DNA from 2 places in the Rhodococcus sp. SGAir0479 genome. Region 1 is predicted to be linked to the other one. Evidence: riboswitches for the same ligand, from Rfam matches in the RefSeq annotation. Region 1 holds a riboswitch; the other holds the start of a gene.
What was found. A riboswitch is a leader RNA that binds a small molecule or an ion and turns the genes downstream of it on or off. The one in region 1 is predicted to bind S-adenosylmethionine.

Region 1 (15,235 bases):
GCGGCGGGATGATGTCCGGCGCCGGAGAGTTCGACGGCCACCCGCAGGGGGCGGCGTGGGGTGACGGTGTGGACGGAAGCGAAAACGGACTGGGGCATGGTGGTTCCTCGGGACGAGCGTGGACGGGGACGACGGGTGAGCGTCAGTCCCGACACATCTCCGACGAGGTGCGGCACAGGTCGACGTGACGGCGCGACCACCGTCCGCTCGTACCGGTCGACTCCATGCGCGTCACGCTACCCTCGGTCGTTGTCCCCCATCAGGGTTCGGATCACCGTGATCGAGATCAGATGCACTCCGCGGCGCCGTCGGCGCCACTCGAGAAGCCGCGGGTCTCGGGCACCGGGTTCCACAGGCCGTCGGTCTTCCCGTAGTTCCAGTCGGCCTCGCCCGCGACCAGCTGCCGGACGGCGGCGACGAGGCGTTCGACGTCGTCGGACGTGGTGCCCAGGCCGAGGCTCGCGCGGACCGCACCACCGGCGTGGCCGATGCGGTTGAGCAGCGGGTGAGCGCAGAACCGGCCGTCGCGCACACCGATGCCGTGCTCGGCCGAGAGGTACGCGGCGATCTGGCCGGGCTCGAAGCCGTCGATCGTGAAGGTGACGATGCCGACGCTGTCCGGGGCGTCCGACCACAGGCGCAGCAGCTGCACGCCGTCGATCTCGCCGAGGCCCTCGGCCAGGCGCGTGGAGAGAGCACGCTCGTGCTCGACGACCTTCTCGAAGTCCAACGCGGCCAGCGCATCACAGGCTGCGGCGAGGGCGGCGACGCCGAGGACGTTGGGGCTGCCGGCCTCGTGTCGGGCCGGAGCGGGGGCCCAGCAGGTCTCGTCCACGGTCACCTCGCGGACGGCGCCGCCGCCGGCGAGGTACGGCTCGGCAGCGTCGAGCCAGTCGCGGCGGCCGACCAGCACCCCGGCACCGAACGGCGCGTACAGCTTGTGCCCGGAGAACGCGAGGTAGTCGACGCCGGTCGCGGCGAGGTCCACGCGGCGGTGCGGGGCGAGCTGCGCGCCGTCGACGAGGATGCGGGCGCCGCAGCGGTGCGCGATCTCGGCCAGCTCGGCGATGGGAAGCACCTCGCCGGTGACGTTGGACGCGCCGGTGATCGCGAGCAGCGCGGCCGGCCTGGAGCACAGTTCGGCGACGATCCGGCGGATGGTCTCGGCCACCGTGTCGGCGGCCTCGACAACGCGGGAGTTCTTCCAGGGCAGGAAGTTTGCGTGATGCTCGATGTCGAGCACGACGACGTCACCGGGGACGCAGCTCGCGAGCAGGTTGAGCGAGTCGGTGGTGTTGCGGGTGAACACCACGACCTGGTCGGCGGCGGTGTTGACGAAGCGCTCGACCGCGACGCGCGAGTTCTCGTAGGCCTCGGTGCTCACCCGGGAGGCGTAGCCGGCGCCGCGGTGGACGCTGGCGTAGAAGGGAAGCAGCTCCTGGACCCGGTCGGTGACCTGCTCGAGGGCCGGCGCGCTGGCCGCGTAGTCGAAGTTCGCGTAAACGCAGGTTCCACCCCCGACGAGCGGAACCTGCAGGTCACAGCCGGACACCCGCGCGATCGGGGCGGTGGCACAGGCGGCGTCGGTCAGTACAGCGGTCATCACTACATCCTTCGAGTCCTGGGACTCGTCGGCAGTGGAGGTCGACGCCATCGGAGTCCGCGCTTGCCATGTCCTTGTGGACCATGACCTGGTCGTCACCCGGAGCACCCCACCGCGGTTGGAGGGTTGCCGACCAGCTAGCCGGGGCTTGACGCTGGTACTCGTGACCTGTCGAAGAGGATGACAGAGCGGCTCCCTCGATGTCAACCCGGGAACCGAGAGGTGGGCCGGGAGCACCGTTTTCGGCCCATCCGGGGGAGAATCGAGGAGAGAAGCCGAGGGCCTGACCGATGGGCACGCCGCGACGAGGTGTTCATCCACCGGACACCTTGCCGTGAGAGAACGAGGTGCCCGCCCGACAGGCACAGAGAGGGACGTCCCGGATTGTCTGCCCAGCCAGCAACAGAACAGACGCAGCAGCGCGATCGAACGCTGCCGGAACGGATACCGGCTCCGTTCCTGCGCTCACCGCACGCGCCCGAACCGCGCACCCTCGTCGACATCCTCACGGCCACCGCCACTGCGCATCCGGACACGACCGCGATCGACGACGGCGCCGCGGCGCTGACGTATCGGGAACTGCTCGACGAGATCGCGGTGGGCGCCCGGCGGCTCGCGGATGCCGGCGTCGGCGCCGGGGACCGGGTGGGCGTACGGATGCCGTCGGGAACGCGCGAACTGTATGTCGCGATCCTGTCGGTACTCGCGGCCGGCGCGGCGTACGTCCCGGTCGACGCGGACGATCCCGACGAACGCGCCGAACTGGTGTTCGGCGAGGCACGGGTGGCGGCGATCCTCACCGCCGACGGGGTGCAGCCGGGCACCGCGCCGCACCGGGCCGACGTTCCGGAGATCCGCACACCCACGCCGGACGACGACGCGTGGATCATCTTCACGTCGGGGTCGACGGGCACCCCCAAGGGCGTCGCGGTCACGCACCGCAACGCGGCTGCCTTCGTCGACGCGGAAGCGCGAATGTTCCTGCAGGGAAATCCGATCGGCCCCCGGGACCGAGTACTGGCCGGCCTGTCGGTGGCGTTCGACGCGTCGTGCGAGGAGATGTGGCTGGCATGGCGGCACGGGGCCACACTGGTCCCGGCTCCCCGCTCGCTCGTCCGCAGCGGCATGGATCTGGGGCCGTGGCTGGTCTCCCGCAACGTCACCGTCGTCTCGACCGTCCCCACGCTCGCGGCGATGTGGCCGGCCGAGGCGCTCGAAGCGGTCCGGCTGTTGATCTTCGGCGGGGAGGCGTGCCCGCCGGAACTGGCCGCCCGTCTGGCCGTCCCCGGCCGCGAGGTGTGGAACACGTACGGACCCACCGAGGCCACCGTCGTCGCGTGCGGCGCCCGGATGGACGGGACCGGACCGGTCCGGATCGGTCTGCCGCTCGACGGTTGGGACCTCGCGGTCGTCGACGCGGCCGGCGAACCCGTCGCCGAGGGCGAGATCGGCGAGTTGGTCATCGGCGGGGTGGGACTGGCGCGGTACCTCGATCCGGCGAAGGACGCCGAGAAGTACGCGCCCATGCCCACGCTCGGGTGGGCGCGGGCCTATCGCAGCGGCGACCTGGTCCGTCTCGACCGTGCCGGGCTGCTGTTCCAGGGCCGCGCCGACGACCAGGTCAAGATCGGCGGCCGTCGCATCGAACTCGGCGAGGTCGACAACGCGCTGCAGAACCTGCCCGGTGTGAGCGGGGCGGCCGCGGCGGTCCGCAGGACGCCGGCCGGGACGGCAATCCTCGTCGGCTACCTCTCCAGCACCGACGCCGACTTCGACCTCGACGAGGCCCGCGAGCTGCTGGCCGACCGGTTGCCGGCCGCACTCGTCCCGCGGCTGGCGTTGGTCGACGAGCTGCCCACCCGCACGTCGGGCAAGGTCGACCGCGACGCGTTGCCGTGGCCGCTGCCCGGCAGCGGGACGGACGACGCCGGCGCCGATCTCGGCGGCACCGCTGGCTGGGTGGCCGGACTGTGGACGTCGATCCTCGGCGCCCGGATCACCGGTCCGGACGACGACTTCTTCGAGATGGGCGGCGGCTCACTGGCCGCGGCGCAACTCGTCACCGCGCTGCGCGACCGCTTCCCCGAGGTGACCGTCGCGCAGCTGTACGACCATCCCCGGCTCGGGTCGCTGGCCGGGTTCCTCGACGAACTCTCCCCCACCGAGGCCGCCGTACCCCGACATGTCGAGCCCACACCACGGCGCGCGCAGGCGGCGCAGATCGCGGCGACCGTCCCGCTGATGACGCTCACCGGTCTGCAGTGGGTGACCTGGCTGGCGATCGCCGGCAACGTGCTGGCCCTGTTCGACGTCGACTGGGCACCCACCCTGTCGTGGTGGTGGGTGACCGTGCTCTTCGTCCTCTTCATCACCCCGCTGGGGCGGATGGCCGTCGCGGTCGCCGGGGCCCGGCTGTTGCTGCGCGGTCTGCAACCGGGCACCTACCGCCGGGGCGGGCGCGAGCATCTACGGCTGTGGATCGCGCTGCGCCTCGTCGAGGCCAGCGGTGCCGACAACCTGTCCGGGGCGCCGTGGATGCTGTACTTCGCCCGTGCGCTGGGCGCCGAGGTCGGTCGCGGCGTCGACCTGCACACGCTCCCGCCGGTCACCGGGATGCTCGTGCTCGGCGACGGCTGCTCGGTGGAACCGGAGGTGGACCTGTCCGGGCACTGGATCGACGGCGACGTCGTACACATCGGCGCGATCCGGATCGGCGACGGTGCCGCAATCGGCGCTCGCTCGACACTGCTGCCGGGAGCCCGTATCGGCCGCGGCGCCGAGGTCGCCGCGGGGTCGGCGGTGTTCGGGAAGGTCAAGGCCGGGCAGCAGTGGGCCGGTTCACCCGCGGTCAAGGTCGGCAAGGCCACTCACCCGTGGCCGCAGCATCCGCCGCGCCGTGCCGCGCACTGGGTCCCGATCTTCGGTGTCACGTCGGTGGTGTTGGCCGGCATGCCGATCTTCGGGCTCGCCGCCGGTCTGGTCCCGGTCGGGTGGTCGGTGCGCGACGCTGCCGGCCTGGGCGACGCCTTCCGACGCGCGCTCGCCGTCCTGCCGATCGCGACGCTGGTGAGTCTGTTCGTCTTCGCGGCCCTGACGGTGCTCGCGGTGCGGCTGCTGTCGATCGGCCTCACCGAGGGCTACCACCCGGTCCGTAGCCGGGCGGGCTGGCAGGCGTGGGCCACCGAGCGCCTCATGGACTCGGCCCGGACCTTCCTGTTCCCGCTGTACGCGAGCCTGCTGACACCGCTGTGGCTGCGCCTGCTCGGCGCGAAGGTGGGCCGCGACACCGAGATCTCCACGGCGCTGGTGCTTCCCAAGTTCACCACCGTCGCCGACGGCGCCTTCCTGGCCGACGACACCCTGGTCGCGAGCTACGAACTCGGCGGCGGCTGGATGCGTATCGAGCCCGCCAAGATCGGTAAACGCGCCTTCCTCGGTAACTCCGGCATCGCCGGGCCGGGCCGGCGCGTCCCCAAGAACAGCCTGGTGGCGGTGCTGTCGGCGGCGCCGAGCAAGGCCAAGTCCGGATCGTCGTGGCTGGGCAGTCCACCCGTCCGGTTGCGTCGGGCCGCGACGCAGGCCGACGCGTCGCGCACCTTCGATCCGCCGCTGCGGCTCAAGGTCGCCCGCGCGGTGGTCGAGACGTGCCGGCTGATCCCCGTGATGGTCACGTTCGGTATCGGGCTGGGCGTGTTGTTCACACTGGCGTGGCTGGTGTCGGTCGGCGGCTTCGGGCTGGCGGCGCTCGGGGGCGGCATCGTGCTGCTCGTCGCGGGCGCCGTCGCCGGGGTGGTGTCGGTGGCCGCGAAGTGGCTCGTCGTCGGTCGGATCGGGGCCGTCGAGCATCCACTGTGGAGTTCGTTCGTGTGGCGCAACGAGGTGTCCGATGCCTTCGTCGAAACCGTCGCCGCCCCGTGGTTCGCGCGCGCCGCGAACGGCACCGCGGTGATGAACGTGTGGCTACGCGGTCTCGGCGCCACGATCGGCCGCGGCGTCTGGTGCGAGACCTACTGGCTGCCGGAGGCCGACCTGGTGACCCTCGGCGACGGCGCCACGGTGGAGCGGGGGTGCGTCGTGCAGACCCATCTGTTCCATGATCGGATCATGTCCATGGACACGGTCACGTTGGGTGCGGGCGCCACCCTCGGCCCGCACTGTGTCGCGCTCCCCGCCGCCGGACTCGGCGACGGCGCCACCGTGGGCCCCGCGTCGCTGGTCATGCGCGGCGACACCGTGCCGCCGTCCACCCGTTGGCAGGGCAATCCCATCACGCCGTGGAACGATCCGCCGCCGTGGACGGCGTCGGCCGAGGGCGTCCGATGAAGCCAGGGAAGATCTCCGAGGAACCGCTCGATCCGTACGTACCGCAGCACGGCAACCGCGGTTACCGGGTGTCGCGGTACGAGCTGGATCTGACCTACCGGGTGCACAGCAACCGCCTGTCCGGCAGGGCGTCCATCACCGCCACCACCACCGACGTCCGGCCCCGCTTCTCGCTCGATCTCGCGACGACGATGCAGGTGTCGAAGTTGTCGGTCAACGGCCGGCGCGTCGCGAAGTACACCCATCGCAACGGAAAGCTCACCCTCACCCCGGCGCAGCCCGTCCCCGCGGGCGGCGTCCTCTCGATCACCGTCCAGTACGCCGGCAACCCGCAGCCGATCGTGAGCATGTGGGGCGACGTCGGCTGGGAGGAACTGAGCGAGGGTTCGCTCGTCGCGAGCCAGCCGAACGGTGCGCCGTCGTGGTTCCCGTGCGACGACCACCCGAGTTGCAAAGCGAGCTACCGTATCTCGATCGCCACCGACTCGCCGTACCACGCCGTCGCGAACGGCACGCTGGTCAGCAAGCAGACCAAGGCGAGCCTGACGACGTGGGTGTACGAGCAGACCGAGCCCATGTCGACCTATCTGGCCACCGTCCAGATCGGACCGTACGAGCGGCGCCGGATCGACAGCGGGCAGGTGCCCGTCCACGTGATCCATCCCCCGCGGCTGCGCGAGCACGTCGACCACGACTTCGGGCGGCAGCCGCAGATGGTGGAGGTCTTCGAGAGACTGTTCGGCCCGTATCCGTTCGCGGACTACTCGGTCGTCGTCACCGACGACGACCTGGAGATCCCGATCGAGGCCCAGGGCCTGTCGGTCTTCGGGGCGAACCACAGCGACGGTCGGCGCGGCTGCGAACGTCTCGTCGCGCACGAGCTCGCGCACCAGTGGTTCGGCAACAGCCTCACCCTCGCCGTGTGGAAGGACATCTGGCTGCACGAGGGATTCGCGTGCTACGCCGAGTGGCTGTGGTCGGAGAACTCCGGCGGCCCCGACGCCCACACGCACGCGCTGCACGCGCACCGCCGCCTCGCCGCCGAACCGCAGGACATCCTGCTCGGCGACCCCGGACCGCGACTGATGTTCGACGACCGCATCTACAAGCGGGGCGCCCTCACCCTGCACGCGCTGCGGCAGGAGATCGGGGACGCCGCGTTCTTCGCCCTCCTCCGCACCTGGACGGAGAAGTACCGGCACTCGACGGTGTCCACCGAACAGTTCACCGACCTGGCAACGCATTTCACCGACACGTCGCTGCGCGGGCTGTGGCAGTCGTGGCTCGCCGAGAAGCCGCTACCGCGCCTCTGACACCTCGGGCAGGTGCCGCCGCCACTTGACGAGAACGAGCACCAGGCTCGCGGCGGCGACGATTGCGCCGAAGACGAACATCATCGGGTAGGTGAGCGCCGGATCGGTCTCCGCGATCACCGCCATCGCGGCCGGGACCGCGAACCCGAGGTAGCTCAGCGAGTAGAACACCGCGGTGAGACCGGCCAGATCGTCGGGCCCGGCGATCCGCTGGATCTCCTGCAGGCCCGACACCAGCGCCAACCCGTACCCGCAGCCGAGGATCGCCGCCGCCACGATCGAGACCGCGACGGTGAGCACGTGCGACGCCACCGCCGCCACCGCCATACCGACCACCAGCACCGCGAGGGCCACCGCGACGGCGCGCGCGTTGCGCGGCGTGTCGATCCGACGGCCGAGTGCCTGGATCGCGAACCCCGAGCCGAGGCCGATCATGCACAGGAGCGCGGAGAACGCGACCGGCGCGCTGCCACTGCGACCGGTCATGAGGGCCGGCATCACGGCGTACGCGGATGCCGCCGCACCGAACACCCACGGCGCCACGGGGGCGACCACGTACAGGAATCGGCGATGGCCGGCGGCGGGAATCTTCAGATCCTGGGCCAGCGAACGCCGCTCGGTGGAGGGCACGGCGGGGCGGGTCTCCGGGGCCCGCAGCACCGCGACACCGGCCGCGAGCGCGAGCGCCGAATGGACCGCGTACGCGAGCGCGCTCGGCCACGGCGCCCACTGCGCGAGGATCCCGGCGACCCCGGCCCCGATGCCGAAGCCCGCGGTCAGGCTCATCGCCGCACGACGGGCTCCCGCCCCGGGCGAGGCGGACGGGTCCCGGTCCGGCGACGAGAGTTCCTTGAGCCAGCTGCCGCCGACGGCCATGCCCAGGCCCAGCGCGACGCCGGACAGCACACGTCCGACGATCAGCCACGTCGCCGAGTCCGGCCCCGCGGCCAGTACCACCGAACCGGCCACCGCGATGAACGGCGCCGGCACCATCAGCGGACGGCGTCCCAGCCGATCCGAGAGCGGTCCGCCGATCAGGAGCGCCGGAACGATCCCGATCACGTACGCGAACAGGAAGGTGTCGACCACCACCTGCGTGAAGCCGTGATCCAGTTTGTACATCACCAGCAGCGGTGTGAACTCGTTGCCGCCCCACGCCACGGCGAACATGCCGGCGGCCACCAACATCCACTGCCGCGTGCGCGTGCGGGCGGCGTGCGCAGTGCCGGTGTCCTCACGCGTCGTCGTCATCGCCGTCCTCCCTCACTCAGTGCGTGCACCTCGCGCATGTGTCGACGGACGGCGGACGCGAACCCGTCGGCGTCACCGGCCGCCACCAGATCCGTCAGCCGCGCGTGGTCGTCGACGATCTTGGAAATCTGTTCGGGGTCCCGCGCGAGCGAGCGTGCCGTCATCCGGCGCTGACGCTCCCGCAGCCCGTCGTAGAACGTCTCGAGCAGCGGGTTGCCGCCGGCGCGCACCAGCGCCCGATGGAAGTCGGCGTCGAGCACACTGAACTGCGCGGCGTCCCCACCGGAGACGATCAGTTCGCGCTGCCGGTCCAGGTTCTCCCGCAGGGTCAGCACCAGCACGTCCCGGGCCCGCGGGTTCCTCGCGATCGCCTCGACGGCGTGCGTCTCCACGAGGAGTCGGGCGTCGACGACGTGCTCGGCCTCGCCGTCCGCGACCGGCACGATCAGGGCCCCGCGCTTGGGGTAGAGGCGCATCCAGCCCTCCGCCTCGAGCCGAAGGAACGCTTCCCGGACCGGGGTGCGGCTCGATCCCATCCGTGTGGCGATCTCACCCTCGCTGATCAGCTCACCTCCCGGCAACGCGCCGGACAGGATGAGCTCCTTCACCTCGCGGTACGCGAGCTCGGCCGCCGAATACAACTTAGACACAAGATGTATTTATACGCCTTGCGAAGGACCTGCCGGCAGGCGGGGTCGGTCAGGCCGTGGTGCCGAGTCCCTCCCCACGCGACTGCGCCGAGTACCGTCCGCCGCTGCGCAGGATCGTGATCGGGTGATCGAAGCACTCGCTGATCCGCGTCGTGGTGATGACGGACTCCGCCGCACCCTGCGCGGTGATGCGGCCGTCACGGATCAGCAGAGCGTGCGTCGTGGTGGTCGGGATCTCCTCGATGTGGTGCGTGACGAGGATGCTCGCCATCGCCGGATGCCGGGCCCGCATCTGGTCGAGCGCGGCGAGCAGCTGCTCGCGGGCCGCGAGGTCGAGCCCGGTGGCGGGCTCGTCGAGCAGCAGCACCGGCGGGTCCGGCATCAACGCGCGGGCGATGAGCGCGCGACCGCGCTCGCCCTGCGATAGCACCGGCCACCGCGCCTCGATCCGCGCGGACATTCCCATCATCGCGATGAGGTCCTCCGCCCGCGCCCGGTCCGCCGCCGTGGGCTGCCAGCGCTGTGCGAACTCCGGCGTGTTCGTCAGGCCGGTCAGCACGACGTCCCGCACCGTGAGCGGCCGGTCGATCGCGTGCCGCGGGTTGACATGCCCGATGTGCGCGCGCAGCTCTCGCATGTCCACCCTGCCGAGACGATGTCCGAGCACGTGCACGGTGCCGCGAGTCGGATGGGTCACCGCCCCCAGCAGGCTGAGCAGCGTGCTCTTGCCGGCACCGTTGGCGCCCAACAGCACCCAGTGTTGTCCCTGCTCTATCCGGACGTCGATGTCGCGCAGGATTGCCCGGCCGTCGCGGACGAGGTCCACGCCTTCGGTACTCAGCACGACACCGCCGTGGATCGGGGTGCTCATTCGCCGGTCCGTCCTTCCCGCAACTTCGCGATCATGGGGTCGAGGTTTGCGTTGGTCGCGGCAACCGCCGCCGCCCCGTCGCCCGCCGCGAGAGCGGCGACGAGGGCGTCGTGCGCCGCGCCGGTGTCCGGCAGCTGCGGTTCACTGTCCACCATGTCGACCAGCGCGGCGTGCAACACCGGTCGCACGGAATCGAACAGCGCGGTGAGCACGGCGTTCCCGGCCAGCACGACCACGGACCGGTGGAAGTCCAGGTCGGCCGTCACGAATGCGTCGGCGCCGCCCACCTGGCGCGCGTGCCGTTCGGCGACCTGTCGACGCAGCGCGGCGACGCCCTCTCGATCCGCGCGGTCGGCCGCCAACCGTGCGGCCTCCGTCTCGAGCGCCCGGCGGACCTCCAGGACTTCCAGGACCCGGGCCCGCCGCAGGAGCTGGTCGAAGCCGGGACCGTCCGGTGGTTCCGCCACGAAAGTCCCGACGCCGTGCCGGACGTCGAGCAGACCGTCACGAGCCAGCAGACGTACCGCCTCACGGACGGAGGAACGCCCCACCCCCAGTTCCGCGGCGAGTTCCGCCTCGCTGGGCAGTCGTTGTCCGACGGCCCACGACCCGGTCTCGATCCGCTGCCGCAGCACGTGCTCCAACTGCGGTACCAGCGGACCGTTCCGCAACGCCTGCCCTGCCATAGCTGCCACCTCCTGCCGGAAGTCTACAGACCTCAGATGTCTGAGGTCTCTGGTGAGTCCGTGCGCCCATACTCGCTGTTCGGCTCCGGCTCGGGCTGCTTCTATGCGAAGTTCGGCGAACACGGCCGGGCCGACCAGATCGTCACGGTTTTGTCGACTTCCGACTCCCCGCATCTCAGCGCAGCTGCCGGCGGAGAGGTGGTGCGGACATGCGAAAAACGCCGAAGGCCCCCACCATTACTGGTGGGGGCCTTCGGGAAAGGATGTTCGGCGGTGTCCTACTCTCCCACACCCTGTCGAGTGCAGTACCATCGGCGCTGGAGGGCTTAGCTTCCGGGTTCGGAATGGGACCGGGCGTTTCCCCTCCGCTATGGCCGCCGTAACTCTATGAAACTGTCACACATTCAACTCCCCGCCCGAACCATCCACCGGCTGCTGCCGGGCATGGTGGGGGTGAATGGTATCTGTGTGTTGTTTCAGATACCGCACAGTGGACGCGTAGCTTCTTTGTGGTAAGTCCTCGGCCTATTAGTACCAGTCACCTCCACACATTACTGTGCTTCCAGTTCTGGCCTATCAACCCGGTGGTCTGCCGGGGGCCTTACCCCCTCGAGGGGGTGAGAAACCTCATCTTGGAACAGGCTTCCCGCTTAGATGCTTTCAGCGGTTATCCCTTCCGAACGTAGCTAACCAGCAGTGCTCCTGGTGGAACAACTGGCACACCAGAGGTTCGTCCGTCCCGGTCCTCTCGTACTAGGGACAGCCTTCCTCAAGTTTCTGACGCGCGCGGCGGATAGAGACCGAACTGTCTCACGACGTTCTAAACCCAGCTCGCGTGCCGCTTTAATGGGCGAACAGCCCAACCCTTGGGACCTACTCCAGCCCCAGGATGCGACGAGCCGACATCGAGGTGCCAAACCATCCCGTCGATATGGACTCTTGGGGAAGATCAGCCTGTTATCCCCGGGGTACCTTTTATCCGTTGAGCGACACCGCTTCCACTTGCCGGTGCCGGATCACTAGTCCCGACTTTCGTCCCTGCTCGACCTGTCAGTCTCACAGTCAAGCTCCCTTGTGCACTTGCACTCGACACCTGATTGCCAACCAGGCTGAGGGAACCTTTGGGCGCCTCCGTTACATTTTGGGAGGCAACCGCCCCAGTTAAACTACCCACCAGGCACTGTCCCTGAACCAGATCATGGTCCGAGGTTAGATGTCCAATACGATCAGAGTGGTATTTCAACAACGACTCCACACACACTGGCGTGCATGCTTCACAGTCTCCCACCTATCCTACACAAACCGAACCGAACACCAATACCAAGCTATAGTGAAGGTCCCGGGGTCTTTTCGTCCTGCCGCGCGTAACGAGCATCTTTACTCGTAATGCAATTTCGCCGAGTCTGTGGTTGAGACAGCAGAGAAGTCGTTACGCCATTCGTGCAGGTCGGAACTTACCCGACAAGGAATTTCGCTACCTTAGGATGGTTATAGTTACCACCGCCGTTTACTGGGGCTTAAATTCTCAGCTTCGCCATTACTGGCTAACCGGTCCTCTTAACCTTCCAGCACCGGGCAGGCGTCAGTCCGTATACATCGTCTTACGACTTCGCACGGACCTGTGTTTTTAGTAAACAGTCGCTTCTCTCTGGTCTCTGCGGCCCCACCCAGCTCACACTGCAAGAGTGATCACCAGACGAGGCCCCCCTTCTCCCGAAGTTACGGGGGCATTTTGCCGAGTTCCTTAACCACAGTTCTCTCGATCGCCTTAGTATTCTCTACCTGACCACCTGTGTCGGTTTGGGGTACGGGCCGTGTGAAAGCTCGCTAGAGGCTTTTCTCGGCAGCATAGGATCACTGAATTCGCCTCAATCGGCTACGCATCACGTCTCAGGCATCATGAGTGGCGGATTTGCCTACCACTCGCCCTACACGCTTACACCAGTATTACCACTGACTGGCTCAGCTACCTTCCTGCGTCACCCCATCGCTTGGCTACTACCAGATCAGGTCCCGTGCATCCACATCCAGGTTCCCCGAAGGGAAGTAAGGACGCTTCAGGACGGTTAGTATCACTGATTCACCAGGGGCGCGTTCACACGGGTACGGGAATATCAACCCGTTGTCCATCGACTACGCCTGTCGGCCTCGCCTTAGGTCCCGACTCACCCTGGGCGGATTAACCTGGCCCAGGAACCCTTGGTCATTCGGCGGACGAGTTTCTCACTCGTCTTTCGCTACTCATGCCTGCATTCTCACTCGTGCAGCCTCCACACCTGGATCACTCCGGCGCTTCCATGGCTGCACGACGCTCCCCTACCCATCCACACCACTGCACACAGGCCCGTAGACCCGCATGGGTGTTATGTGAATGCCGCGGCTTCGGCGGTGTACTTGAGCCCCGCTACATTGTCGGCGCAGGATCACTTGACCAGTGAGCTATTACGCACTCTTTCAAGGGTGGCTGCTTCTAAGCCAACCTCCTGGTTGTCTTCGCGACCCCACATCCTTTTCCACTTAGTACACGCTTAGGGGCCTTAGCCGGCGATCTGGGCTGTTTCCCTCTCGACTACGAAGCTTATCCCCCGCAGTCTCACTGCCGTGCTCTCACACTCTGGCATTCGGAGTTTGGCTGACGTCAGTAACCTTGTGGGGCCCATCGGCCATCCAGTAGCTCTACCTCCAGAGTGAAACACACGACGCTGCACCTAAATGCATTTCGGGGAGAACCAGCTATCACGGAGTTTGATTGGCCTTTCACCCCTACCCACAGCTCATCCCCTCAGTTTTCAACCTAAGTGGGTTCGGGCCTCCACGACGTCTTACCGTCGCTTCACCCTGGCCATGGGTAGATCACTCCGCTTCGGGTCTAGAACATGCCACTCAAACGCCCTATTCGGACTCGCTTTCGCTACGGCTACCCCACACGGGTTAACCTCGCGACATGCCGCTAACTCGCAGGCTCATTCTTCAAAAGGCACGCCATCACCCCCAACACCGAAGTGTTCGAAGGCTCTGACGGATTGTAAGCGCACGGTTTCAGGTACTATTTCACTCCCCTCCCGGGGTACTTTTCATCTTTCCCTCACGGTACTAGTCCGCTATCGGTCACCAGGGAGTATTCAGGCTTATCGGGTGGTCCCGACAGATTCACAGCAGATTTCACGGGCCCGCTGCTACTCGGGTGTCCGTCACGACAGTCACCATGTTTTCGTCTACGGGACTCTCACCCTCTACGACAGGCCGTTCCAGACCACTTCGACTAACACGATGATTTCTTACTGTCGGCCAATCCGGCAGAATTGACAAGACGGATCCCACAACCCCACGAATGCAACGCCTGCCGGCTATCACACACCCATGGTTTAGCCTCTTCCGCTTTCGCTCGCCACTACTCACGGAATCACATGTTGTTTTCTCTTCCTGTGGGTACTGAGATGTTTCACTTCCCCACGTTCCCTCCACACGCCCTATATATTCAGGCGCGGGTAACCACACATCACTGTGGCTGGGTTTCCCCATTCGGACATCCTCGGATCTCAGCTCGGTTGACAGCTCCCCGAGGCTTATCGCAGCCTCCTACGTCCTTCATCGGCTCCTGGTGCCAAGACATCCACCGTACGCTCTTAAACACTTACAACAAAGATGCTCGCGTCCACTGTGCAGTTCTCAAACAACACACAAGCAGAAAACTCGTGCAGACACCGGACCAACCAGAACCGAAGTTCCCGCTGCGGTATGACCTGCGTTTCCCGCCTGTCGTCACTTTCCTTCGAGAAGATCACTTGCGTGTTCTCTCAGGACCCAACAGTATGCCGATATAACTCTCTTCCCACCAGCACTCGGGCCGGCAGTAGTGAAGAAGAATGCTTGTCAGTGTTCCACCCATGAGCAACCGCAGTCCCACGATTGGGGACTAAACGGCCTCTGCCAACCAGCAGGCCACCTGTGTGACCCCTGCGTTGGAGATGCTCCTTAGAAAGGAGGTGATCCAGCCGCACCTTCCGGTACGGCTACCTTGTTACGACTTCGTCCCAATCGCCGATCCCACCTTCGACGGCTCCCTCCACAAGGGTTAGGCCACCGGCTTCGGGTGTTACCGACTTTCATGACGTGACGGGCGGTGTGTACAAGGCCCGGGAACGTATTCACCGCAGCGTTGCTGATCTGCGATTACTAGCGACTCCGACTTCACGGGGTCGAGTTGCAGACCCCGATCCGAACTGAGACCGGCTTTAAGGGATTCGCTCCACCTCACGGTATCGCAGCCCTCTGTACCGGCCATTGTAGCATGTGTGAAGCCCTGGACATAAGGGGCATGATGACTTGACGTCGTCCCCACCTTCCTCCGAGTTGACCCCGGCAGTCTCCTGCGAGTCCCCGCCATTACGCGCTGGCAACACAGGACAAGGGTTGCGCTCGTTGCGGGACTTAACCCAACATCTCACGACACGAGCTGACGACAGCCATGCACCACCTGTATACCGACCACAAGGGGGCACCTATCTCTAGGTGTTTCCGGTATATGTCAAACCCAG
Region 2 (15,235 bases), 1.8 Mb from region 1:
GCGGTCTCGATCCCGCTCAGCGAGTTCGTCGCCCGCGTCGACGAGGTTCCGGCCGACGACACCGTGTACGTGATCTGCGCGGCCGGCGGCCGCAGTGCCCAGGCCGCGCAGTACCTCGAGGCCCGCGGCGTCGACGCCGTCAACGTGGCCGGCGGCACCATGGCCTGGTTGCAGTCCGGCCGCGCCGTCGAGTCCGGCAGCTAGGTCACCCGAACCCGGTCGAGGCCCGCGGTCGTCGACCGGGTTCTCTTTTTCCCTCCCATATACCCCCACCCGTATTTTTCCTCCTGCAAGACGCAGGGATACCGGACCCGAAGACCCACGATCTCGAAAGGCAGCTCCCATGACCACCACCGGACAGCGGCAGGATTCCCCGCCGCCCTCCACTGCACCCGCCGGCGGACCGCTCGCCCGGCTCGGTGCCGTGATGGCCGACAACTTCAAGTGGGTGATCACCGCGTGGCTCGTACTCGTCGTCGCTCTCGGCGCCGCAGCCCCGTCGGTGTTCAGCTCGCTGGCCGGCGCCGGCTGGCAGGCCAACGGCTCCGAGTCGGTGCAGGTGCGCGAACTCGCGCAGGAGCACTTCGGCGGCAACGCGTCGTCGGCGGTCCAGGTCGTCGTCCACTCCGACGACAAGCCGCTCGACGACCCGGCCGTCCAACAGGTGCTCGGCGAGGCGACGTCGGTGCTCACCGCCGACGCCCGCATCGGCCAGGTGATCCCGCCGCAGCCCGGCATGACGATCAGCCCCGACGGACACACCGGCATCCTCGTCGCCGGCGCGAACGCGAACACCGACGACATGGTGCGCGCGGTGGACGACCTGGGCGGCGAACTGAAGGCGCTCTCGGGTGACGGCATCGACGTCTACCCGACCGGTGCGTCGGCGCTGTGGAGCGACTTCAACAAGGCCAACCACGATGCGATGATCAAGGCCGAGATGATGTCGTGGCCGGTGACGCTGGCCGTCATGGTGCTCGCGTTCGGTTCCCTCGTCGCGGCGGGGCTGCCGCTGCTGCTGACCCTGGCCGGTCTGGTCGCGTCCGCCGGCGGCCTGGTCCTGCTCAACGAGATCACCCCGATCTCGGTGTGGGCCATGAACTTCGCGATGATGTTCGCGCTCGCCCTCGGTATCGACTACGCCCTGTTCCTCGTCGTCCGGTTCCGGGACGCGCTGCGCAAGAACGCGAACGCCCGCCTGGCGGTCGCCGAGACGATGGACACCGCCGGCAAGGCCGTGCTGCTGTCCGGCTTGACCGTGCTGGTGAGCCTGTCGGCGGTGCTGCTGGTGCCCGCGCCCGCGGTCCGCACGATGGCGGTCGGCATCATGCTCGCGGTCGTGTTCGTCCTGGCCGCGACGCTCACGCTGCTGCCCGCGGTACTGGGCAAACTCGGACGCAAGGTCAACGCCGGCTCGCTGCCGTACGCCAAGAAGCAGCAGACCGAGACCGACGGCTCCCCGGTGTTCACCAGGTGGGGCGCATTGCTCGACCGGCACCCGTGGCCGTTCGCGGTCGCCGCGGTCGTGATCCTCGTCGGACTCGCGGTCCCGGTGCTCGGACTGAAGGTTGCGATGCCGTCCATCCAGGTGGTCCCGGAGGACGCGGCCGTGCGTCAGGGCTACGAGCTGGTGCAGGAGCAGATGGGTGTCGGTGCGCCGGGCGCGCTGCAGATCGTGGTCCCCGAGGCCGATGCACCCGCAGCGGCCGAGACCGCGGCGACCGTCGACGGTGTGGCCGCGGTGACCCCCGCCATGCCGGCGTCGGACGGGTCGGGTCTGGTGATGATGCAGGCGCTGCCGACGGTCGATCCGTCGGACCCCGCACTCGGCGGGACACTCGACACGCTGCGCGCGGACCTGCCCGACAGCGCCCTGGTCGGCGGGGCGCCGGCGGAGAACCTGGACCTGCAGCAGGCGCTGAACGACTACCTGCCGCTGGTCGTCGGCGTCATCCTGGTGCTGGGCTTCCTGCTGCTGCTGGTGGCGCTGCAGGCCCCGCTGGTCTCCCTGATCGGCACCGTGGTGAGCCTGCTCTCGACCGGTGCGGCGTTCGGTGCGTCGAAGCTGATCTTCCAGGACGGTCACCTGTCCGACCTGCTCGGGTTCACCCCGCAGGGCTTCCTGGACGGCTGGGGGCCGGTGTTCTTCTTCGCGATGATCTTCGCGATCGCGATGGACTACACGGTGTTCCTGCTCTCGACCGTCAAGGAGCAGTACGAGACGACGGGCAGTGCGCGCGGCGCCCAGATCGCCGGCATGGCGCACTCCGGGCGGGTCATCTTCGCGGCCGCGGCCGTCATGGTGGGTGTGTTCTTCAGCTTCGCGCTGGCCGAACCGCTGCCGCCCAAGGAGATGGGCATCCTGCTGGGGATCGCGGTGCTGCTCGACGCCGTACTGATCCGGCTGGTGTTGCTGCCGGCGCTGCTGCGGCTGACGGGCAACGCCGCCTGGTGGTCGCCGAACTGGCTGCGCCGCGCGCTGCCGAAGATCACGTTCTCCCACGGGTGATTCCGGGGCCGGATCCGGCTGATGACAGTGGTCACAGCCGGATCCGGCCGGATACCCCTGCGGGTAATCTGGACGAAGAACGAGGAGGTCTCATGACCGGAGACGAAGAGAGCATCGCCCTGGTGCTCAACCGCCTGCGCCGTGCGCAGGGACAGCTGGCCGGAGTCATCTCGATGATCGAGAACGGCCGTGAGTGCAAGGACGTCGTCACGCAGCTGGCCGCGGTGTCCCGTGCACTCGACCGGGCCGGCTTCAAGATCGTCGCGACTGGGCTGCGGGAATGCCTGTCGGGCGACGGCACGGCTTCCGAGCCGCTCACCGAGGCCGAGCTGGAAAAGTTGTTCCTGGCGCTCGCCTGATACCGGGCGCGACCGGGAACCGAACGGACAACCGTGAGGAGTCAGTGATGGAACTGGGAATCTCGACCCGCCTGGACACCGAATTCGACGACGCCGTCGCCAAGACCCGAGCCGCGCTCGGGAAGCAGGGATTCGGTGTGCTCACCGAGATCGACATGCAGGCCACGTTGAAGGCGAAGATCGGCGCCGAGATGGAGCAGTACCTGATCCTGGGGGCCTGCAATCCGCAGCTCGCCCACCGCGCCGTCGGCGTGGATCGCCAGATCGGGCTGCTGCTCCCGTGCAACGTCGTCGTGCGGTCCGACGGCGACGGTGTCGTGGTCGAGGCGATGAACCCGGCGCTCATGGTCGAGGTGACCGGCGAGCCGGAGCTCGAGGCCGTCGCGGCGGAGGCGACGACGCGTCTGCAGGCCGCGATCGACGCGCTCGCCTGACGGACACCCTCACGCCGGGGCCGGCAGCGTCCTGGTCCGAACCCGGTGCGCGGTGTGCCCTGCCACCACGCACCAGGCGACGACCAGGGCGCCCAGCAGTCCGGCCGACAAGAGCCGCGGAATCTCGAAATCGCCCGCGACACCGAACGCGCCCATCCCGACCGCACATGCCCCGACCGGGAACGTGAAGCTCCACCAGCTCATCGTGAAGGTCAGGCCCCGCCGGAAGGCGCGCACCGTCACGACCCCGACCCCGGCGAGCGCGACGATCATGATCGTGCCCATGCACAGCCCGTAACCCAGCCCGAACACGTGCAGGGTGTGGGCGGCGCCGGCGGCGACGGCGGACGGCGCCGCGGTGCCCAGCAGGTTCGCGGCCGCGACGGACTGTCCGACGATGCCGAGCGGAATCCACAGCGTCGGCAGCGCCTGCAGTGGCGGCAGCCCGCGCTCGCCGATGTCCCGGGCGACCATGGCGACGACGAACAGCGCGAACACGAGCGCGAGCGTGAACAGCGCGTAGCAGCCGGCCAGTAGCGCGACGCGCGGCCACCCGACCGGCAGATGGTTCACCAGGGCAGCGCCGGTCGCGGCCGACACCATGGGCGGGACCACCGGCATCAGCCACGCCGGCGTCGGCGTCCCGCGCTCGGTGACCGCGCGCAGTCGTCGGCCCATCACGCTCGCGGTCATCAGCCCGCCGCCCGTGCCGACGGCCCACAGCGTTCCCGCGACTCCGAAGGCGACGCCGGGTGCGAGGACCGTCGAACCCACCGCCGCGGTGCCGGCGCCCACCGTGAGCACGGCCATCGGCAACGCCCCGTAGAACGGGAACATCGCGGCGCTGCGCGCGTAGCCGCGGGCGTGCTCGGTGTGCCGGATCCAGTGCCCCACGAAGGCGGTCGCGAGCACCGCCAGCAACACCACGGCCAGGCCCCAGAAGGCCAGCGCGATCGCGCGCCGACCCGGCACGTTCACCGGCAGCGACGAGGTGGCGACGGCGACGATGCCGGTGCCCATCACGACGGCGAACCAGTTGGGTGTCAGGTGTGCGAGGCGGGGAGCGGTGAGCATGTAGACAACTCTGGCGCGGCGGCGTTCTTCCCGGTAGAAGCCTCGGTGTGGACGGCCTACAAACCGCGTTTGTGGGTCTAGCCTTGGCAGTATGCCGCTTTCGAACCGTGTCCCCGAACTCGCTGCACTCGACGTGCTGGTCGCGGTGGGCCGGCTCGGGAGCATGGGCGCCGCCGGCCGCGAGCACGGGCTCAGTCAGCAGGCCGTCAGCGCCCGCGTGCGGTCGGCCGAGCGACAGCTGGGGATCCGCATGTTCGACCGCGGTGCCGGCGGGGTCCAGCCCACCGCCGAGGGGGCGCTCGTGCTCGAGTGGGCGTCCGCGATCCTCGATTCGGCGGAGGAGCTGGCGTCCGGCGTCGCGGCACTGCGCGGTGAGATGGACGCCAACCTGACCGTCGCCGCCAGCATGACCATCGCCGAGTACCTGGTCCCGGGGTGGACGGTCGCGATGCGGCGCAAACACCCGAACGTGGTGACCTCGGTGCGACTGCTCAACTCCACCGACGTCGCCGCCCAGGTCCGGGCGGGGGAGGCCGACCTGGGCTTCGTCGAGGGGCCCGTCGTCCCGAACGGGCTGCGGTCGGTCGAGGTCGCCCGCGACGAACTCGTCGTGATCGTCCCGCCCGGCCACGAGTGGACCCGGCGCGCACCCATCGCCGCAGCCGAACTCGCCACCACCCCGCTCATCCAGCGCGAGCCCGGGTCCGGCACCCGCACGACGCTCGAGCACGCCGTGCCGGGCTGCGTCGAGCCGCTGCTCGAGCTGACGTCGTGCACGGCCGTGAAGGCCGCCGTGGTCGCCGGCAACGCGCCCGCGGTGCTCTCGTCCCTCGCGGTCGAGGCGGACCTGCACGACGGGCGGCTGGCCGCCGTCGAGGTCGCCGGACTGCGGCTGCCGCGCCGGCTGCTCGCGGTGTGGGACGAGTCGCGCGGACTGCGCGGCGCCGCCCGCGACTTCCTCGAGATCGCCCGCGCGGGCGGGTGATCGCCGGGCCCTAGACGCCCATCGCGCCGGCGAGCGTCGGCCACGACTGGTGCAGATCGTCCTGCCAGTACCGCCACGAGTGCGATCCCGTCGGCGCGAAATCGAACGTGGCCGGAATGTTCAGCTGCTGCAGGCGATTCGCGAGATTGCGGGTGCACAGGTTGGTGGCGGCCTCGATCGCCCCGCCGACGAACACCTGCCGCGCGAAGTCCTTCAGGTCTCCGTCGATCCCCGGCGCGGCCAGGTTGTCGTACGGGCCGGGCAGACCGGAGCCCGACGAGATGTACAGCGCCGTGCCGCGGAGCTTCTCGGCGTTGATCACCGGATCGTTCGCGACCCAGCCCGGACCGCCGCGCGGGCCCCACATGTTCTGAGGATCGGCGCCCTTGGCCGACCGCACCACCAGGTCGACGAACGCCGAACCCATCGGACTGCTCGTCTCGGCGCACCCGCTGTAGGAGCCCACGGCCCGGTACAGGCCGGGCGCCGAGATCGCGAGATTGAGTACCGACGTCGCGGTCATCGAGATGGCCGCGATGGAGTTGACGCCGTTGCCGCCGAACCGGCCGTCGATGATCGGCGGCAGCTCGCGCGTGAGGAAGGTCTGCCACTTGCTGCGCCCCAGCGCCGGGTCGTCACGCTCCCAGTCGGTGTAGTAGCTGGCGGCGCCGTCCATCGGGGTCACGACATTGACGTTCTTGTCGGCGAAGAAGTCCACGACGTCGGTGTTCTGCTGCCACGTCGCGTTCGTCTCACCGCCGCCGGCGCCGTTGAGGAGGTAGAGCGTGGGCCGCACACCCGAGTCCGCGGGTCGCTGCACGCGGACGGGCACGACGCGATCCATCGACGCCGAGTAGACCTGCGCGGTGACCGCGAGGGGCCCGGCGTCGTCCACCCCGACCAGGTGTGACGCCGGTCGGGCGCCGGCGGTGGACGCACCCCCGACCACGCCGGCGGCGAGCACCGCCATCGACAGCGCCGCGAGAAACACGCGGCCCGGACGTCCAATAGACATAGGTGATCCCTCTCGATCCCGAGGGGGTTTGGCGCCCCGACTGGACCGCACCCGCTGTCACACGCATTTCCCCTGCTCATCAGCCATTCGAGGGGACTCTAGCGGGTTCGGAGCGCGCTGGATACACCGGATCTGGTCAACCGTCCGAGTGGGGTCACACCCCGCCGGCGAAACCGTGCTGCCGCCAGGCCTCGTACGTGACGACAGCGGCCGCGTTCGACAGGTTCAACGAGCGGCGCCCCGGCACCATGGGGATGCGGACCTGTGCGGTGACGTGCGGGTCCTCGAGAACCGCCGGCGCGAGCCCGGTGGGTTCGGGACCGAACAACAGGACGTCACCCGGCTGGTACGCGAGGTCGGCGTACGACGTGGTCGCGTGCGCGGTGAACGCGAACACCCGGTCCGGTTGCAGCGCCGCCCAGGCCGCCTCGAGATTCTCGTGCACGGTCACCGACGCGAGGTCGTGGTAGTCGAGGCCGGCGCGGCGCAGTTTCGGCTCGGACAGGTCGAAGCCGAGCGGTCCGACGAGGTGCAGTTCGCATCCGGTGCCGGCGACCATGCGGATCGCGTTCCCGGTGTTGGGTGGGATGCGGGGCTCGTGGAACATCACTCGGAACACGGCCTTCAGCTTGCCAGGCCGCGGCCGCCCGCCGCCCGCCGGAGGGCGGGCAGTCGTAATTGTCGGACTCCGAGGGGACCATGGGGACATGGCCGAGCTCGTCGAGATCGTGGGGGAGGACTTCGCGGGTGCGCGCCTCGCCGGGCAGCACTGGAACCGGCAGCACTACACGCGGTGCACGTTCCGGGGCGCCGACCTCAGCGAGGTGCGCACCGAGTCGTGCGTGTTCACCCAGTGCGACTTCACGGGGACCGACCTGAGCGCCTCCCACCACCACTCGACTGCGTTCCGGTCGTGCACGTTCGCCCGGACGACGCTGTGGCACAGCAGTTTCAGCAGTTCGAGCCTCATCGGATCGGTATTCGAGGACTGCCGGCTGCGGCCGCTGCGGATCGACGAGGTGGACTTCACGTTCGTCTCGTTCGGCGGGGCCGATCTGCAGGGCGTCGACTTCACCGACTGCCGCTTCCGGGAAGCGAACCTCGTCGACGCGGACCTGCGGGGCGCGGTGCTGCGCTCGGTGGATCTGTTCGGTGCCCGCGTCGAGGGGCTGCGCCTGGAGGGGGCCGACCTGCGCGGGGCCCACGTCGGCCCCGGACTGTGGACCGCCGCGGAACTGCGCGGCGCGCAGGTGGAACTCACCCAGGCGGTGGCCTACGCGACCGCGAACGGCCTCGTCGTCGAGCCGTGGTGACCGCGACTCGCTCAACGGATCAGTTCGCGGGCGAGCAGATCCATCATGAGTCCGTCCCGCCACCCGCCGTCGGCGCCCCGGCAGTACTCCCGCATGACGCCGACGTCGCGGAATCCCACCCTGCGGTAGCACGCGATCGCCGCGGAGTTCGCGGCCTCCGGGTCGATGACGAGGCGATGGAACCCCCGCTCGTCGACGAGGTGCGTCGCCAGCAGCCGCACCACCTCCGTGCCCAGCCCCTGTCCGTGCACCGCGCCGTCGAGGAACAGGTCGATGCCGGCATGCCGGTACTCGGGGTCCGACTCCTGGTACCACTGCGCGAAACCCACGACGCGGTCGTCCAGGACCACCGCGTAGGCCACCGTGTCGGGGTCCGCGGACGGCCAGTCCGCGGCCGGTTCCTTCCACCATCGGCTCACTTCGGGGAGCCGATGGATCTCGCGCAACCGCTCGTGGTGGGCGGGCTGGACGGGTGCCAGCACGACACGTGGACCGCGAAGTTCCGGAGCCGATGTCACGCAGCGACCCTAGCCTGGAACAATGGTCGCCGTGACTGCAACGATCCTGGACGGCAAAGCAACCCGCGACGAGATTTTCACCGACCTCGAGGCCAGGGTGGCGGCCCTGAAGGAGAAGGGCATCACGCCCGGTCTGGGCACCGTCCTCGTCGGTGAGGACCCCGGTTCGGCGGCATACGTGCGGGGCAAGCACAACGACTGCGCCAAGGTCGGCATCACCTCGATCCGCCGTGACCTGCCCGCGGACATCACCCAGGCCGAGCTCGAGGCCACGATCGACGAACTCAACGCCAACCCGGAGTGCACCGGCTACATCGTGCAGCTCCCTCTGCCCAAGCACCTCGACGAGAACGCCGCCCTCGAGCGCATCGATCCCGAGAAGGACGCCGACGGTCTGCACCCGGTCAACCTGGGCCGGCTCGTGCTGGGCAAGGAAGCCCCGCTGCCGTGCACGCCGCGTGGCATCGTGCACCTGCTGCGCCGCTACGACGTTCCGATCGCCGGCGCGCACGTCGCCGTCGTCGGCCGCGGTGTCACGGTCGGCCGTCCCATCGGCCTGCTGCTGACCCGGCGTTCGGAGAACGCGACGGTCACGCTGTGCCACACCGGTACTCGGGACCTCGCGGCGCAGGTTCGGCAGGCCGACATCGTGATCGCCGCAGCGGGTGTGCCGGGCCTGATCACCGCCGACATGGTCAAGCCGGGTGCCGCGGTGCTCGACGTGGGTGTCAGCCGCACCGCCGACGGGCTGCGCGGCGACGTCGCCGACGACGTCCGTGAGGTCGCCGGATTCGTCTCCCCGAACCCCGGTGGTGTCGGACCGCTGACGCGCGCGTTCCTGCTGACCAACGTCGTGGAGCGGGCCGAGCAGCTCGCCGGTTCGCGCGGCTAGGTTCTCGCGCGTGACGCAGTTCGTGCGCAGGAACCTGCCGATGGTGCTCGTCGTCCTCGTGGTGGCGGGCGCCTTCGGGCTGGTCCTGGCCGACCGCTGGCGGCGCGGCGCCCTCGTTCTCGGGGGCGCCATGCTGGTCGCCGCGTTCCTGCGTGCCGTGGTCTCACCCGATCGGGTGGGTTTGCTCGCGGTGCGAGGCCGAGGCTTCGACGTGACGGCGATGACCGTCGTGGGGGCCGCGATCATCGCGCTCGCGACGTCGATCGATCCGCTCGGGACCGACTGACCCGGGTGTACTGACGCGGGCGTGGGCCGGCTAGTTGCGGCGCGCCGCCCGCGACAGCTCCATCGTCTCCTTCAGCAGCTCGGCCACCGCGTCGGCCTCGGTGAGGAAGCCGTCGTGGCCGTCCTTCGACTCGAGCACGCGCAGTCCGTCGCAGCCGGGCAGCCCGTCCGCGAGTTCCTGCTGCAGCCGCAGCGGGTACAGCCGATCGGAGTCGACACCGCCGACGACCACCGGCACGTCCGTCGAGGCCAGCGCCGCGGCCACACCGCCGCGGCCGCGACCGACGTCGTGCCGGTTCATCGCCTCGCTCAGCAGCACGTAGGTGCCGGGATCGAACCGGCCGACGAGCTTGTCGGCCTGATGGTCGAGATAACTCTGGACGGCGTAACGGCCACCGCTCCAAGGGTTCTCGCCGTCCTGATGGGTGTTGGCGAAGCGCGAATCCAGTTCGCCCTCGGTGCGGTACGTCAGGTGCGCGATCCGGCGGGCCAGGCCCAGTCCGGTGCGCGGGACCCGGCCCGTGCCGTGGTAGTCGCCGCCCTGCCAGTCGGGATCGCTCTTGATGATCTGCATCTGGGTGGTCTGGGTGCCGATCTGGTCGGCGGTGGCGCGGGCGCCCACCGCGAGAACCAGGGCCGCGGCGACCCGGTCGGGGTACCCGATGATCCACTCGAGGGTCCGCATGCCGCCCATCGATCCGCCGACGACGGCGGCGAGACGCTCGATGCCGAGCAGATCCGCCAGCGCGACCTCGGCGGTCACCTGATCGCGGATCGTGATCTCCGGGAATCGCGAACCCCAGTAGTTGCCGTCCGCGGCCAGCGATCCGGGGCCGGTGGAGCCGCGGCAGCCGCCGAGCACGTTGGTGGCGAGCACGCACCACTCGTCGGTGTCGATCGGCGCGCCCGGCCCGATCATGCCGTCCCACCAGCCGGGGGAGGGGTGCTCGTCGTCGGCGGGACCGCTCACGTGCGAGTCGCCCGTGAGGGCGTGCTCGATCAGGATCACGTTGTCCCGCTCGGTGGACAGCTCACCCCACCGCTGGACGCCGAGCGTGACGTCGGGCACCACCGCACCGTTCTCGAGTTGCACCGAGCCGATGTGGACGAAGCCCAACTGCCCGTCCGGCGGAGGGAATCCGGCCGGACGGGCGTTGCGAACGGAGCTGACGGTCAAGATGCCGCCGCCGCGAAACCGGCTTCGAGGTCGGCGATGATGTCGTCGAGTCCCTCGATGCCCACGGCGAGGCGGACGAGACCCGGAGTCACACCCGAAGCGAGCTGCTCCTCGGGGGTGAGCTGCGAGTGGGTGGTCGACGCCGGGTGGATCACCAGCGAGCGCACGTCACCGATGTTGGCGACGTGGCTGTGCAGCGTGAGCGCGTTGACGAACTTCTTGCCCGCGTCGACACCACCGGCGAGCTCGAACGCGACGATCGCGCCGGTGCCGCGCGGAGCGATCGTCTTGGCACGCTCGTGCCACGGCGACGACGGCAGACCGGCGTACGAGACCGACGCGACCTCCGGGCGGGCCTCGAGGTACTCGGCGACCGCCTTCGCGTTGGCGACGTGGCGCTCCATCCGCAGGCTCAGCGTCTCGATGCCCTGCGAGATGAGGAACGCGTTGAACGGCGAGATGGCCGAGCCGAGATCGCGCAGCAGCTGCACGCGCGCCTTGAGTGCGAACGCCGGCGCGCCGAGGTCGGCGTAGACCACGCCGTGGTAGCTCGGGTCGGCGGTCGTGAAGTTGGTGTGCCGGCCCTGGGTCCAGTCGAACGTGCCGCCGTCGACGATCACACCGGCGACCGCGGTGCCGTGGCCGCCGAGGTACTTGGTGGCCGAGTGGACGACGATGTCGGCGCCGTGCTCGAACGGACGGATCAGGTACGGGCTCGCGACGGTGTTGTCGACGATCAGCGGGATGCCGTTCTCGTGCGCCACCTGCGCGATCCCCGGGATGTCGAGGATGTCGTTGCGGGGGTTGGAGATCGACTCGCCGTAGAACGCCTTGGTGTTGGGGCGGACGGCGGCGCGCCACTGCTCGATGTCGTCCGGGTCCTCGACGAACGAGACCTCGATGCCCAGCTTGCGCAGCGAGTAGTGGAACAGGTTGTACGTGCCGCCGTACAGGCGCGGGCTCGACACGATGTGGTCGCCCGACTCGGCGAGGTTGAGGATCGCGAAGGTCTCGGCGGCCTGGCCGGACGCGAGCAGCAGGGCCGCGACGCCGCCCTCGAGCGCGGCGATACGCTGTTCGACGGCATCCTGCGTCGGGTTCATGATGCGGGTGTAGATGTTGCCGGGCTCGGCCAGGCCGAACAGTGCGGCCGCGTGGTCGGTGCTGTTGAACGTGTACGACGTGGTCTGGTAAGATCGGCAGTGCACGCGCGTTGGTGGTGCCGTCGGGCAACTGGCCGGCGTGGACCTGCTTGGTCTCGAAGCTCCAGTCGGCCGTCGGGTCGGTCGCGGCGTCCGTGATTTCGGTCATGAGTCGTCTACTCCAGGTTCGGGAAGTGTTCGGCAGATGAGAGGGTGCGCAGCGGCAGGCGCGCGCTCGGGGGACCGGCTACTCGTGACAACAACACATGATGAACCTCCGGTGGGGCATGGCCCGGTCAGTGGGTCCGTCCCAGCGGACCCGCGCTTGTCCTCCGGCTCTCGCCGGAAGACCTGGTCATCACCCGGGGCACCCCACCGCGGTTGGAGGGTTGCCGACCAGCGAGCCGGGGCTTGACGCTGGCACTCATGACCTCCGCCGATAGTAGCGGTATCGACCGTGCGGTTGGAAGGAGGGCGGGCAGGAAGGTCGAAAAGGACGTGGCAGGCAAACTCGGTGGGCACGCACAGACAGGGAGTTCGATCGTGAAAGACACCACCTCGGTGCTGACCCGAGGTCTCACGGCCCGCCACATCCGTTTCATCGCCCTCGGGTCCGCCATCGGTACCGGGCTCTTCTACGGTTCCGCGGAGGCCATCGACCGGGCGGGGCCGTCGGTGCTGCTGGCCTATCTGATCGGCGGGGCGGTGATCTACATCGTGCTCCGTGCGCTCGGCGAGATGGCCGTCAGCGACCCGGTGTCGGGCTCGTTCGGGGAATACGCCACCCGGCACCTGGGCCCGCTCGCCGGCTTCGCGACGGGGTGGACCTACACGTTCGAGATGGTCGTGGTCTGCCTGGCCGACGTGACGGCATTCGGCGTCTACATGGGGTTCTGGTTCCCGGACGTGCCGCGGTGGATCTGGGTGCTGGCCGTCATCTTCTTCGTCGGCGCCGTCAACCTGCTGAGCGTCAAGGTGTTCGGCGAGGTGGAGTTCTGGCTCACGATCGTCAAGATCGTCGCCATCGTGGCGATGATCGCGGCCGGTGTCGCCGTCCTCGTCTTCGGGTTCGGCCTGCACGACACCGGCGAGGGCGTGTCGAACCTGTGGAGCGAGGGAGGCTTCTTCCCGACCGGGCTCGGCGGCTTCGTCGGATGCTTCGCGATCGTGATGTTCGCATTCGGTGGTACGGAGATCATCGGTATCACCGCGGGCGAAGCCGAGGATCCCGAGCGCACGATCCCTCGGGCGATCAACACGGTGCCGGTCCGGATCATCGTGTTCTACGTGCTCACGCTGGCGGTGATCATGGCGATCAGTCCGTGGCAGACGATCGGTTCCGAGGGCAGCCCCTTCGTGCAGATCTTCGAGGGCCTCGGTCTCGGGCCGGCCGCGGCGGTGTTGAACGTGGTCGTCATCTCCGCCGCACTGTCCGCGATCAACAGCGACATCTTCGGCGCCGGCCGCATGATGTACGGCATGGCGCAGCGCGGCCAGGCGCCCGCGGTGATGGGACGGGTCTCGCGCAGCGGGGTGCCGTGGATGACGGTCATCGTCATGATCGCCGCGCTGCTGCTCGGTGTCCTGCTCAACTACGCGATACCCGATCGGGTCTTCCTGGTGATCGCGTCCATCGCGACCTTCGCGACCGTCTTCGTGTGGCTGATGATCCTGCTCGCGCAGTACCGCTCGCGCCGGCGGATGGACCCCGCGGCGGCCGCCGCGCTGAAGTTCCCGGTGCCGTTCTGGCCGTACGGACAGCTGGTCGCGATCGGCTTCCTGGTGTTCGTGATCGCGCTGCTGGCGTTCGACGCCGACAGCCGGGTGGCGCTGGTGGTGGGCGCCGTGTGGCTGGTGCTGCTGGCCGTGGCCCACCGCCGCTGGGCGCGGCCGGCGCACGCGGCGCGGACCCGGACCCCCTCGCCGCACCGGCCCGAGGTTACCGAGCGGTAGGGTGAGCGGTTTTCGGCCCAGTGGTTGCCTCCGTCTCGGATAGCAGTACGCTCGTCATGTTTGGGTCGGCCTGACAGGGGCGATCCGAACCGGATACGTTTGATAATTGAACCGTTGGCGGGGTCACTCACAAAGTGATCTGCGCACCCCAGTACGCAGGGAACGGAACCAGGGAAACTTCCTAGGAGGACGCGAAGCCCCCATGTCCAAGATCAAGGTCGAAGGCAAGGTCGTCGAACTCGACGGCGACGAGATGACTCGCATCATCTGGCAGTTCATCAAAGACAAGCTGATCCATCCGTACCTGGATGTCGATCTGGAGTACTACGACCTGGGGATCGAGCATCGCGATGCCACCGACGACCAGGTGACCATCGACGCTGCAGAGGCGATCAAGCGGCACGGCGTCGGCGTCAAGTGCGCGACGATCACCCCGGACGAGGCCCGGGTCGAGGAATTCGGCCTGAAGAAGATGTGGCGTTCCCCGAACGGCACCATCCGTAACATCCTGGGCGGCACCATCTTCCGTGCCCCGATCCTGATCTCGAACGTGCCGCGTCTGGTGCCGGGCTGGACCAAGCCGGTCATCGTCGGCCGTCACGCGTTCGGTGACCAGTACCGCGCCACCGACTTCAAGGTCCACCAGGCCGGCACCGTCACCCTCACCTTCACGCCGGAGGACGGCTCCGAGCCGATCCAGCACGAGGTCGTGCGCATGCCCGAGGACGGCGGCGTCGTCATGGGTATGTACAACTTCAAGAAGTCCATCCAGGACTTCGCGCGGGCCTCTCTGTCCTACGGCCTGCAGCAGAACTACCCGGTCTACCTGTCGACCAAGAACACGATCCTCAAGGCCTACGACGGCATGTTCAAGGACGAGTTCCAGCGCGTGTACGAGGAGGAGTTCAAGGCGGAGTTCGACGCCGCGGGCCTCACCTACGAGCACCGCCTCATCGACGACATGGTCGCCTCCTCGCTCAAGTGGGAGGGCGGCTACGTCTGGGCCTGCAAGAACTACGACGGCGACGTCCAGTCCGACACCGTCGCGCAGGGCTACGGCTCGCTGGGCCTGATGACCTCCGTGCTGATGACGCCGGACGGCAAGACCGTCGAGGCCGAGGCCGCGCACGGCACCGTCACGCGCCACTACCGTCAGCACCAGCAGGGCAAGCCGACGTCGACCAACCCGATCGCGTCGATCTTCGCCTGGACCCGTGGTCTCGAGCACCGCGGCAAGCTGGACAACACCCCTGAGCTGATCGAGTTCGCGCAGCAGCTCGAGGACGTCGTCATCAAGACCGTCGAGAACGGTCAGATGACCAAGGACCTCGCACTGCTGGTGGGCCCGGACCAGGGTTGGCAGACCACCGAGGAGTTCCTCGCGACCCTCGACGAGAACCTGCAGAAGGCGCGCGCGTAAAGCGTCGCTCCGCACGGTAAACGGGACGTTCCCCTCACGGGAACGTCCCGTTTCCCTTTCTCCACTACCCTCGGGCGTCGCGCGTTCGACTCGCGCCCGCTCGATCGTCGTTCGTTTCGTACCGTGCTCGGAAGGCTCCACTGCTCTTGACCGTCTCGG

Region 2: another riboswitch for S-adenosylmethionine. It lies ahead of E7742_RS13250 (bifunctional o-acetylhomoserine/o-acetylserine sulfhydrylase); the one in region 1 lies ahead of E7742_RS21375 (aminotransferase class V-fold PLP-dependent enzyme).

The regions. Positions count from the first base shown of each region.
Region 1 is NZ_CP039432.1:4,607,222-4,622,456, reverse strand. It holds gene E7742_RS21380 (LLM class flavin-dependent oxidoreductase) at 1-98, opposite strand, end outside; gene E7742_RS23830 (putative leader peptide) at 143-226, opposite strand; gene E7742_RS21375 (aminotransferase class V-fold PLP-dependent enzyme) at 287-1,603, opposite strand; SAM riboswitch class IV at 1,658-1,772, opposite strand; gene E7742_RS21370 (Pls/PosA family non-ribosomal peptide synthetase) at 1,988-5,926, shown strand; gene E7742_RS21365 (M1 family metallopeptidase) at 5,923-7,239, shown strand; gene E7742_RS21360 (MFS transporter) at 7,225-8,490, opposite strand; gene E7742_RS21355 (GntR family transcriptional regulator) at 8,487-9,140, opposite strand; gene E7742_RS21350 (ABC transporter ATP-binding protein) at 9,190-10,011, opposite strand; gene E7742_RS21345 (FadR/GntR family transcriptional regulator) at 10,008-10,697, opposite strand; rRNA gene rrf (5S ribosomal RNA) at 10,963-11,079, opposite strand; rRNA gene E7742_RS21335 (23S ribosomal RNA) at 11,206-14,337, opposite strand; rRNA gene E7742_RS21330 (16S ribosomal RNA) at 14,677-15,235, opposite strand, start outside.
Region 2 is NZ_CP039432.1:2,824,699-2,839,933, reverse strand. It holds gene E7742_RS13315 (rhodanese-like domain-containing protein) at 1-204, shown strand, start outside; gene E7742_RS13310 (MMPL family transporter) at 344-2,509, shown strand; gene E7742_RS13305 (metal-sensitive transcriptional regulator) at 2,602-2,868, shown strand; gene E7742_RS13300 (DUF302 domain-containing protein) at 2,916-3,302, shown strand; gene E7742_RS13295 (TDT family transporter) at 3,312-4,376, opposite strand; gene E7742_RS13290 (LysR family transcriptional regulator) at 4,468-5,361, shown strand; gene E7742_RS13285 (alpha/beta hydrolase) at 5,372-6,376, opposite strand; gene E7742_RS13280 (tRNA (cytidine(34)-2'-O)-methyltransferase) at 6,531-6,995, opposite strand; gene E7742_RS13275 (pentapeptide repeat-containing protein) at 7,084-7,689, shown strand; gene E7742_RS13270 (GNAT family N-acetyltransferase) at 7,701-8,207, opposite strand; gene E7742_RS13265 (bifunctional methylenetetrahydrofolate dehydrogenase/methenyltetrahydrofolate cyclohydrolase) at 8,239-9,099, shown strand; gene E7742_RS13260 (DUF3017 domain-containing protein) at 9,140-9,385, shown strand; gene metX (homoserine O-acetyltransferase MetX) at 9,416-10,561, opposite strand; partial or broken gene E7742_RS13250 (bifunctional o-acetylhomoserine/o-acetylserine sulfhydrylase) at 10,558-11,872, opposite strand; SAM riboswitch class IV at 12,020-12,135, opposite strand; gene E7742_RS13245 (amino acid permease) at 12,247-13,656, shown strand; gene E7742_RS13240 (NADP-dependent isocitrate dehydrogenase) at 13,859-15,076, shown strand.